DNA from 3 places in the Nonomuraea sp. NPDC049624 genome. Region 3 is predicted to be linked to each of the others. Evidence: riboswitches for the same ligand, from Rfam matches in the RefSeq annotation. Region 3 holds a riboswitch; each other region holds the start of a gene.
The links. A riboswitch is a leader RNA that binds a small molecule or an ion and turns the genes downstream of it on or off. The one in region 3 is predicted to bind cyclic di-AMP.
Positions count from the first base shown of each region.

Region 1 (3,267 bases), on a different contig from region 3:
CGTCACCGGACCGAGCCCGGCGTGCACGCCGAGGTGACCGAGCGGTTCGCCGCGGCGGCCCTCGGCGGTGACCTGCGGGCTTTGCTGGAGGTGCTGGCGCCGGAGGTGACCCTGTGGACCGACGGCGGCGGCAAGGGGCCCGCCACCAGCCTGCACCCGGTCCACGGCCGGGACGAGGTGGCCGCGATCTTCATGTCCGTGGCCGCGACGCTGACCCCCGGCGCGGTGGACCTGCGCTACCGGCGGGTGGCCGGGGATCCGTGCGCGCTGGTCTTCTCCGGTGACGGCCCGCTGGCCGTGGTCGTCGTCGATCTCACGCCCGAGGGCGACCGGATCGCCGCCGTCTACTCCGTCACCAACCCCGACAAGCTGACCGGCATCCGCTGAGCCGCCGGCCCCGCGGCTAGTTCATCGAGATGTGCACGTGGTCGTAGTGGTTCTCGGTGATGCTGCCGCGGTCGGACATCGAGCGCCAGCCCGAGCCCTGGTTGATGCGCTGCTTCCAGATCACGTACTTGACGCCCAGCTTGGCCTTGTTCTTCAGGGCCCAGTCGGCCAGCCGGTCGCCGAGCGCGTTGTTGACGGCGCTCGGCATGGTGCCGCCCGTGCTCATCATGAAGTCGCAGGCCCGGCCGAGCGGGTGCTCGCCGCTGGAGCCGGCCCGGAAGCAGCCCACCTCGTACGGCAGCGAGAAGTTCTTCTGCACCTGCGCGCGCATCAGCCGGGTGCGCGGCGTGATGTTGTCCGAGCCGGCCGGCAGCTCGGGCGCCCAGCTCCCGTCGGACTTCTTGCCCGGCCCGAACGGCACGAGGTCCTGGAGCTTCTTCTTGATGTCGTCGATGACGTCCTGGGCGTCGTCGCGCTGCTCGGCCACCTCCGCCGTGCCCGCCTTCAGCTGCGTCGCGAGCGCGGCGGCGGCCGTGGCGGCCTTCTTCTGGTCGTCGCGGGCCTTGGCCACGCTGTCCACGACCGCCTGCTGCTCGGCGGTGAGCTGTTCGAGCACGGCCGCGCCGCCGCCGTCCGGGGTCAGCATGAAGCCCGGCAGGGAGGCGTCGCGGCTCTGGTAGCGCAGCCGGGCGATCTCGGCGACCCGCTGCTCGGCCGTGGCGACCGCCTGCTCGGCGGCGGTGAGCCGCTGCTGGGCCGCGGTAGCGGCCTGCTGGGCCTTGGCCAGCTCGACCCGCTTGAGGTTGTACGTCTCGATCAGCTTGTCGACCTTGCGGTTGAGCTGCTTGAGCTGGGCCCGCAGCTGCGCCTCCGACGGCTTGGGCGCGGCTGACGCCGAGACTGAGGCGGCGGCCGGCTGGACGAGCAGGGCGGTGGCGGTGATGAGACCGACGGCAAGACTCGCGGGGGACGAAGCCGCCACGTGGTTGTTCCTCTCCCTCTGCCGGCCGGGTTAGCTGACGGGTTCGGGCACGGGAGCATTCCCTACCACTTGCGCGGATTCACCCCGGATGCGATGGGTCCCCGGCTCCCGGGCAACACGCCCGGGATTAGGCGTACAACGACCGTTATGGCCGGTGTCTAACGGGATATTAGTGGTAGATCACGAGTCATGCGACTTTAATGAGAAACCAATTAGTGATCAATTCGTGATCGCAACATGCGTGCCGCCTCCTCCGGCAGCACGTCGTTGACGAAGGCACCCATGGCCGACTCCGAGCCCGCCAGGTACTTCAGCTTCCCGGGCGCCCGCCTGATGCTGAACAGCTCCAGGTGCAGGTAGGCCAGCTCGCGGCCGTACCGCACCGGCGCCTGGTGCCAGGCCGAGATGTACGGCATCGCCACCCCGAACAGCGCGTCGAGCGCCCGCAGCACCGAGGTGTACAGCGGCGCGAACGCGGCCCGCTCCTCCTCCGACAGCGCCGCCAGGTCGGGCACCTGCCGGTGCGGATACACGTGCACCTCGAACGGCCAGCGCGCGGCGGCCGGGACGAACGCCGTCCAGAGCTCGTTGGCGGCCACCACCCGCGTGCCGGCGGCCCGCTCGGCGGCCAGCACGTCGGCGAACAGGTTGCCGCCCGTGTGCCGCGAGGCGGCCCCGAGCTGGAGCTTGGTGCGCGGGGTCACGTAGGGGTAGGCGTAGATCTGCCCGTGCGGGTGGGGGAGCGTGATGCCGATCTCCTCACCCCTGTTCTCGAAGCAGAACACCTGCTCGACGCCCTCGATGCCGGACAGCTCGGCCGTGCGGTCGGCCCACGCCTCCATCACCAGCCTGACCTGGGCGTTGGAGAGCCTGGAGAAGGAGGAGGAGTGGTCGGAGGTGAAGCAGACCACCTCACACCGCCCGACACCCGGCCGCACCTCACTCAGGCCGCCGACATCCCCGTAAGTCCCAAAATTTCCGGAGAAAGAGGGAAAGCGGTTCTCGAACACCACCACGTCATAGTCGTGGGCCGGGATCTCCGACGCCCGCGTGTCGGACGACGGGCACAACGGGCACTCGTCGGCCGGCGGCAGGAACGTGCGTGTCTGCCGATGGCCGGCGATCGCGATCCACTCCTCGGTCAGCGGGTCGTAACGCAGCTCGGAGGCCACCGGCCGCGGGTCGAGCGGCCGCCGGTCGATCGCGCTCCGGTCGGCGTCGTCGCGCCGGTCGAAGTAGATCAGCTCTCGGCCGTCTGCCAGGTGGGTGATGGTGCGCTTCAAGGCGTGCCCTCCGCGATGATCAGTTCTCCGGCCCGTTCGGCCAGTTCGGTGCGTGCTTCCTCGGGCAGCCCCGCGTCGCTGATGACCACGTCGGCCTCGGTCAGCTCGGCGATCGTGCTGATGCCGACCGTGTTCCACTTGGTGTGGTCGGCGGGGACCACCAGCCGGTGCGCCGCGGCCACCAGCTCCCTGTCGGTCTCGGACTCCAGCAGGTTGGGCGTGGTGAACCCGGCGCGCAGGCTCATGCCGTGCACCCCGAGGAAGAGCGTGTCCACGTGCAGGCGGCGGATGGCCGCCACCGCCACGGGGCCGACGAGCGCGTCGGAGGGGGTGCGCACGCCGCCGGTCAGCACGACCGTGCGGTCGGCGCGCGGGTTGCGGTGGAAGACCTCGGCGACGGGGATCGAATTGGTGATCACGGTCAGCTCGGGCACCGCGACCAGATGGTGGGCCAGCGCCCATATGGTGGTGCCGGCGGAGAGCGCCACGGCGGTGCCCGGCCGGACGAGAGTGGCCGCGTGCCGCGCGATGGCCTCCTTCTCCTGCTGCTGGCGGGCGGACTTGGCGGTGAAGCCCGGCTCCTCGGTCGAGCCGGGGCCGAGGGCCGTCGCGCCG
Region 1 is NZ_JBFAOR010000010.1:350,919-354,185, forward strand. It holds gene sigJ (RNA polymerase sigma factor SigJ) at 1-387, shown strand, start outside; gene AB0J76_RS38150 (hypothetical protein) at 404-1,369, opposite strand; cyclic di-AMP (ydaO/yuaA leader) riboswitch at 1,375-1,513, opposite strand; gene galT (galactose-1-phosphate uridylyltransferase) at 1,582-2,652, opposite strand; gene AB0J76_RS38160 (DeoR/GlpR family DNA-binding transcription regulator) at 2,649-3,267, opposite strand, start outside.
Region 1: it holds a riboswitch for cyclic di-AMP, as region 3 does, so the genes downstream of both, AB0J76_RS38150 (hypothetical protein) here and AB0J76_RS33040 (hypothetical protein) in region 3, are expected to answer to the same signal.

Region 2 (3,267 bases), on a different contig from region 3:
GATCGTTTGGACCGTTCATAGCTGATCACGGCGTGCCGACATATGCGGAGTACGTCACATATAAGTGATCATGTCAATAGCACTGGTCAAGGGCGCCGATTGTCGCGCTTGACGACCTTTCCGCGATGCGTTTACCTTCACCGAGACGAGCGGCTTTGCTTCGCCTGAAAGGTCCGAGTTCTGCTGTTGGGGGGAGGGCTCCCGGTGGATGTGCTCACAGAAGGCGTTGAGCTGAGCCACGCGGATTTGGCGTTACTGGCCGAACTGGCCAGGGGGGTGACCGTCGATCGGGTCGGCAGGCGGCTGGACATCAGCGGACGGACCGTACGGCGCAGGCTGAGGGGCATCTGCGACCGCATCGGCGTGGCCACGGCGATCGAGGCCGTGGCATGGGCGGCGCGCCGCCAGCTCATCTAGCGGCGCTCATCTGGCGGCGCTGGGCGAAGTGGCGCTGGATGAAGTGGGGCTGGGCGGTGTGGCGCTGGGGCGGTGTGGGGCGCCGGTCAGTCCGCGATGCGCACGCCGCCGGCGAACGGCCGCCCGCCGATCGGGGCGACCCGCACGACGTCACCCGTGCGCGGGGCGTGGACCATCATGCCGCCGCCGATGTAGATGCCGACGTGGTGCAGGTCGCTGTAGAAGAACACCAGGTCGCCGGGGCGCAGCTGGTCACGGCTGACGTGCGTGCCGGCCGTCCACTGGTCGCCGGTGTAGTGGGGGAGCGAGATGCCCACACGCTGGTAGGCGGCCATCACCAGGCCGGAGCAGTCGTAGGAGCGCGGCCCTTCGGCGCCCCACACGTACGGCTTGAGCTGCTGGGTGAGGGCCCACTTGACGGCCTGGGCCGCCTTGCCGTCGCCGATGACCGGCAGGTTGACGCGTACGGCCCGGGTGCCGGGACGGCCGGCCTCGCCCATGGCCCGCCGGTAGAGGTTGCTCTCCACCTTGGTGACCAGCTTGGTGATCTTCGAGCGCTTGGCCTCCAGATCGGTGACGATCTTCTGGACCTCGGCGATGCGGGTCTTCGCGCCGGCCCTGGCCCGCTCGGCGGCCTCCATGGCCTTGGCGAGCTGGTTGACCTCCTCGCCCTGCTGCTGTTCGAGCGCGTACGTGGTCGCGGCCCGGTCGAGGAAGGTCTCGGGGTCGCCGGACTGGGCGAAGGCCAGGGCCTTGTCCAGGCCGCCGGTGATGTAGGCGTTCTGGGCGAGCAGCGAGGCCCTGGCGCGCCTGGCGGCCAGGTCGGACTCGCTGGTGGCCAGGATCTTCTGGGCGGAGTCGTTGGCCTTCTGCGCGGCCTTCAGCCGTTCGCGCTGCTCGTTGTACTGCTCGGCCAGCGTCTCGATCTCTTCGTGCAGCTTCTCCACCTGGTCGGAGAGCTCGGAGAGCGACGGCTTCGGGTCGGCGGCGGCGGAACCGACGGGGACGGCGAACAGCATCGCGGCGACGGTGACGCCGATGACGCCGAGGCGGCGTGCGCGCCTGGCCTGTTCCTGGGGGCGGGCGTGCCTGCCCCCCGTCTTCCCCGAGCGGTCGAGCGTCCGCTTCACCAACCGAGCTCCTCTCATCGACGCCGGCCGGGTTAGCTGACGGGTTCGGGCCGGAGCAGCCCTACCGAGATGGTCGGATTCACCCCAAGTGGCGGCGCTGGCTGCTCGCCGCCGTTGGTTCCCCGGCTTCCCTTGCGGGAATTGGGCGTGTCTTTCCGCGCGCATTACGCGGAGAACATCGTCGCTGGACACTAATGCACTCCGGGTTCACGCTCAACCGGAACTGCCGAGTCTGTAGAGGTTTCACAACTGAAGGGTCACAAGGTGATCTCGTGGGTAGCCGTACGGAAGCGGGCTTCTGCACCTTTTGTCCAGCATTCGGGGCGCTGAGGTCTGGAGGAAAGCTCCAAGTCGGCTCGTGTTCGCTCGACCACGGGATGTGATGAGATGCCCGAGACGTGGGATTTAGGGCCGAGCCGTAATGAGATCTGTACCCTGGAGAGCCATGGAGCAGGTGGCCGAAGTGGCAGTCCCCGAGACCGCGGTCGTGGTCAGGCGTGCCCGCACGCCCGACGTGCGTGCGATCAGGCGTCTCGTGGACACCTACGCGGGCGCGGGTCCGCGGCTCCTGGAGAAGGCCACGGTCACGCTGTACGAGGACGTCCAGGAGTTCTGGGTGGCCGAGCGGGACGGGGAGGTCGTCGGCTGCGGCGCGCTCCACGTGCTGTGGGAGGACCTCGCCGAGGTCCGTACGGTGGCCGTCGATCCCGCGTGCCGGGGGCTGGGCGTGGGGCGGCGGATCGTCTCGGCACTCGTCCGGCAGGCGAAGGATCTGGGGCTGCGGCGTGTATTCTGTCTGACTTTTGAGGTCGACTTCTTCGCGAGGCACGGTTTCCGCCCCATCCAGGGCACCCCGGTCTCACCCGAGGTCTACGCCGAGTTGCTGGCCTCGTACGACGAGGGTGTGGCGGAGTTCCTTGATCTGGAACACGTCAAACCGAACACCCTTGGCAACACCCGCATGCTGCTGCATCTGACATCGGGTGACGCGGACCTTGACCACTTGGAAAGGTGATTGTTGATACCTATGTCGATACGTTGGGCAGCACAGGCATGTGTCCTGACACGTGCCACATGCGCACTCGAAGCGAGGTGACACGGTGAGCACCGGACAGCCGCCGTACCCACAGGACGATTCCGGCGAGAACCCCGAGTACGGGCAGCACCACGGCCGTCGGCCCGGTGAGCCCGACCCGGACGTGACTGTGGTCGGCTACCGGGCGGACGATGCCTTCGGCCAGCCCCCATATGGTCAGCAGCAGCAACAGGGCTATGGCCAGCAACAGCAGTACGGCCAGCAACAGCAGCAGTACGGCCAGCAGCAGGGCTACGGCCAGCAGCCCCAGTACGGCCAGCAGCCCCAGTACGGCCAGCAGCCCGCCTCGGGCCAGCAGGGTTACGGCCAGCAGCCGCAGTCCTCCGGCCAGCAGTACACCCAGCCGGGCTACGGCCAGGAGGCCCAGTACGGCCAGCAGGCCGGCTCGGGCCAGCAGGGTTACGGCCAGCAGCCGCAGTCCTCCGGCCAGCAGTACACGCAGCCCGGCTACGGCCAGGACGCCCAGTACGGCCAGCAGGGCTACGGCCAGCAGCCCGCCTCGGGCCAGCAGTACGCCCAGCCCGGCTACGGCCAGCAGGCCGCGCCGGGTCAGCAGGGTTACGGCCAGGACGCCCAGTACGGCCAGCAGGGCTACGGCCAGCAGGCCGCCGCGGGGCAGCAGGG
Region 2 is NZ_JBFAOR010000001.1:1,057,493-1,060,759, forward strand. It holds gene AB0J76_RS05545 (LuxR C-terminal-related transcriptional regulator) at 205-417, shown strand; gene AB0J76_RS05550 (NlpC/P60 family protein) at 504-1,547, opposite strand; cyclic di-AMP (ydaO/yuaA leader) riboswitch at 1,554-1,705, opposite strand; gene AB0J76_RS05555 (amino-acid N-acetyltransferase) at 1,993-2,562, shown strand; gene AB0J76_RS05560 (RDD family protein) at 2,648-3,267, shown strand, end outside.
Region 2: it holds a riboswitch for cyclic di-AMP, as region 3 does, so the genes downstream of both, AB0J76_RS05550 (NlpC/P60 family protein) here and AB0J76_RS33040 (hypothetical protein) in region 3, are expected to answer to the same signal.

Region 3 (3,267 bases):
CCGACAAAGGCTCTGCGGCGGGTCTTGTGGCGGGTCACGCGGCGGGCTCCGGCCGGGCGGGCGTCGCGGAGCCGGTGTGGGCGGTGATCTCGGCGACGATCGCGGGCCAGAGGGGGCGGGGCAGGTCGTGGCCCATGCCGGGGTAGGTGACCAGGCGGGAGTCCGGGATGGCGGCGGCCGTGGCCCGCCCGCCGGCGAGCGGCACGAGCTGGTCGTCCTCGCCGTGGATGACCAGCGCGGGCACCTTCAGCCCGCCCAGCGCGGACGTGCGGTCGCCCGAGGCCATGATGGCGGCGAGCTGGCGGGCGGTGCCGGACGGGTCGTGGCAGCGGTCGAAGGCGAGCCCGGCCAGCCTGGTGACGCGTTCGCGGTCCAGCTCCCAGCCGGGGGACCCGAGCACGGCCCAGGTGCTCAGCGCGCCGGCGACGACCCCCTCGCGGTCGGTCGCGGGCTTGGCGAGGAGCACCGCGGCGGCCGCCTCGGTCGGCGGGGCCGCCTGCGGGCTGGGCGTGGACATGATCGAGGTCAGGCTCAGCACGCGGGCGGGGTGCCGGATGGCCAGCGCCTGGGCGATCATCCCGCCCATCGAGGCGCCGACGACGTGCGCGGCGGGCAGGCCCAGGACGTCCATGAGCCCGGCGCTGTCGTCGGCCAGGTCGTCCAGCACGTACGGCGAGGGCGCACCCCATGCGGGCACGCCCTCGTCGTGGAGGTGGGTGGACAGGCCCGCGTCGCGGTTGTCGAACCTGATGACGTGGTGGCCCTGCTCGGCCAGGAGTTCGCAGAACTCGTCGTCCCAGTGGATGAGCTGGGCGCCGAGTCCCATGATGAGCAGCAGGGGCCTGCCTTCCGGTGAGCCGAAGCTCTCGTAGGCGATCTCGATGCCGTTGGCGGCTGCGCGCTGGATCACAGCGACCAGAATGTCATTCTGGTCGCGAGGCGTAAAGAGTGGTCTGTCCGCAGATCAGTCGTTGAGGAGCTTGCGCAGACGCTCGCCGCCGAGCACCACGCCGCCGCCGGCCAGCACGAGCACGCCGGCCATCACGGTGCCGCCCATCGCGACGGTCTTCCCGACCTGGCCGCCGGCGGAACCGGCCGCGTCGTCGGCGGGCTCTTCGGCCAGCACCTTGGGGGGCTCGGCGGGGTTGTCGTCGAACCTGCCCCATGCGCCGGTGGAGAAGGCCACGGGGTAGTTCTTCTTGCCCTTGCCGTCGCCCCACTTGGTGATGACGTAGTCGATCTTGATGTGGCCCTGGCCGCCGTTGCCGTCCACGCCGAGCGTGTCGGGGTTGAAGGTGCCGCCGGTCAGCTCGGCGAAGGTCTTGGCGTCGAGGTCGAGCATGACGCCACGGCTGGAGGGCTCGCCGGGGCCGCGGTCGCCCACGAAGAACGGCATCTTCTTGCCGTTGTAGGTCACGTAACCCTCGGTCATGAGGGGCCAGCTGGGGCTGGCGGCCAGGCCCTTCTGCATGGGCTTGCCGCTGGCCGGCAGGCCGGTGTCGCCGGCGCGGCCGGAGGAGTCGTCCCAGAAGTAGGAAGCCTTCGTGGAACCCTTGAGCAGGATCTTCTGGTCGTCGCCGGTGTCGGCGTGGGCGCCGGTGGCGGAGATCGTCAGCGCGCCCATGGCGGACACGGACAGCAGAGCGAGAGAGCGCAGGCCAAATCGAGACATGAAGCAGTGAAGTCCTTCGCGAGGGGACAGGGGGAACGCGCGTGACTACGGTGCGTAACCGGGCAGAGCGCCGAAAAGGTGGTTACGCGGCGCGTGGGGGAAGTCAGGGAAGAGACCGCTCAGCAGGCGGTCGTCACTACACTGTCCGGGGGTACGACGAGGTGGTACATGCGTGAAGTCCTCTCCATCTCGCCTACCGGGTTAGCTGACGGGTTCGGGCGTGGAGATGCCCTACCGGCACGTGGCCGGATTCACCCCAATGAGATGGGTCCCCGGTTCCCGACAAGTCGGGATTCGGCGCCAGCTGTCGTCCCTCTCCTGGTAGGGACTACGCCACCAGCTGGTAATTGGTTAAGACCGTACCCAGAGATTCGGACAAATACAAACGAATCGTCATGAACCGGGTAAAGATCTACCTATCACGGCAAAGAGAAAGGGGGCACGGCATGCCGTACCCCCTGCTAAATCGGGCCTTTCAGCCGCCGCTCTTGCGCCTGAAGGATCTTTTACTCGCTGCCGGACCGTGCGCCCCGTGGATCTTCGACGGGTCCACGCCCCTGCCACCCGCGGCCGAGTCGGCCTGCTGCCCGCGCTTGCGTTCCAACGCCTCGCGGAACTTGCGCTTCATCTCGTCCTCGGGAGTCTCGCTGACTTCCGGCTCCGGTGTTTCCGCCATGAGGACCTCCTGGTTCTGGGGACATCCACAGCTTCGCACGACGTCGCTTACGACGCGAAACCGGCCTCCACTCTGCTCTCCGCGGCGGGCGCCTGCTCCAGCCGCCTGCCGGGCATCATGACCAGCGCGACCAGGGCGATCACCGCGCCCGCCACGCCCAGCGACGGGATGACCACGGCCGCCGCCGAGGCGTGCGCGGCCGCGAGCCCGTGGACGGGCGCGTCCGTGGTGATGACCGACGTGTACGCGGTGCCGGCCAGCGCCAGCGCCACGGAGCCGCCGATCTGCCGGAAGAAGGTGAGGTTGGCCGAGGCCGTGCCGATGTACCGCGGCGGGACGGCCTGCTGCACGGCCACGGTCAGCCCCGACAACATCGGCCCCATGCCGAGCCCGAGCAGCGCCATCCACCCGGCCAGCAGCAGGCCGTCGGTGCGCACGGTGAGGTTCAGGCAGAGCAGGCTGCCGGCTGCCAGCAGGAACGGCGCCCCGACCAGCCACGGCTTGTACGTGCGCGTCCTGGACATCAGCGTGCCCATGAGCGCGCTGCCCGCCACCATGGCCAGCGTCATCGGGTAGATCCTCAGCCCCGACTCGGTGGCGCTGACGCCCAGCGCCTGCTGGAAGTAGCGGGGCAGGAACACCACGCCGGCGTACATGCAGAAGGCGGTGAAGAAGGAGGTCGCGTTGACCAGCGTGTAGGTACGGTCCCGGAACAGGTGCATCGGCATGACCGGGTTCGCCGCCCGCAACTCGACCAGTACGAACGCGGCCAGCAGCACCAGCGCCAGCAGGATCGGCCCGGCCACGGACGGGGACGTCCAGGAGTTGCCGTCCAGGCCCTTCTCGGTCAGGCCGAGCAGCAGGGCGCTGATGGCCACGCTGAACACCGCGATGCCCGCGTAGTCCGGCCGGCCCCCGC
Region 3 is NZ_JBFAOR010000008.1:423,473-426,739, reverse strand. It holds gene AB0J76_RS33045 (alpha/beta hydrolase) at 35-910, opposite strand; partial or broken gene AB0J76_RS33040 (hypothetical protein) at 1,196-1,624, opposite strand; cyclic di-AMP (ydaO/yuaA leader) riboswitch at 1,848-1,982, opposite strand; gene AB0J76_RS33035 (DUF5302 domain-containing protein) at 2,148-2,348, opposite strand; gene AB0J76_RS33030 (MDR family MFS transporter) at 2,396-3,267, opposite strand, start outside.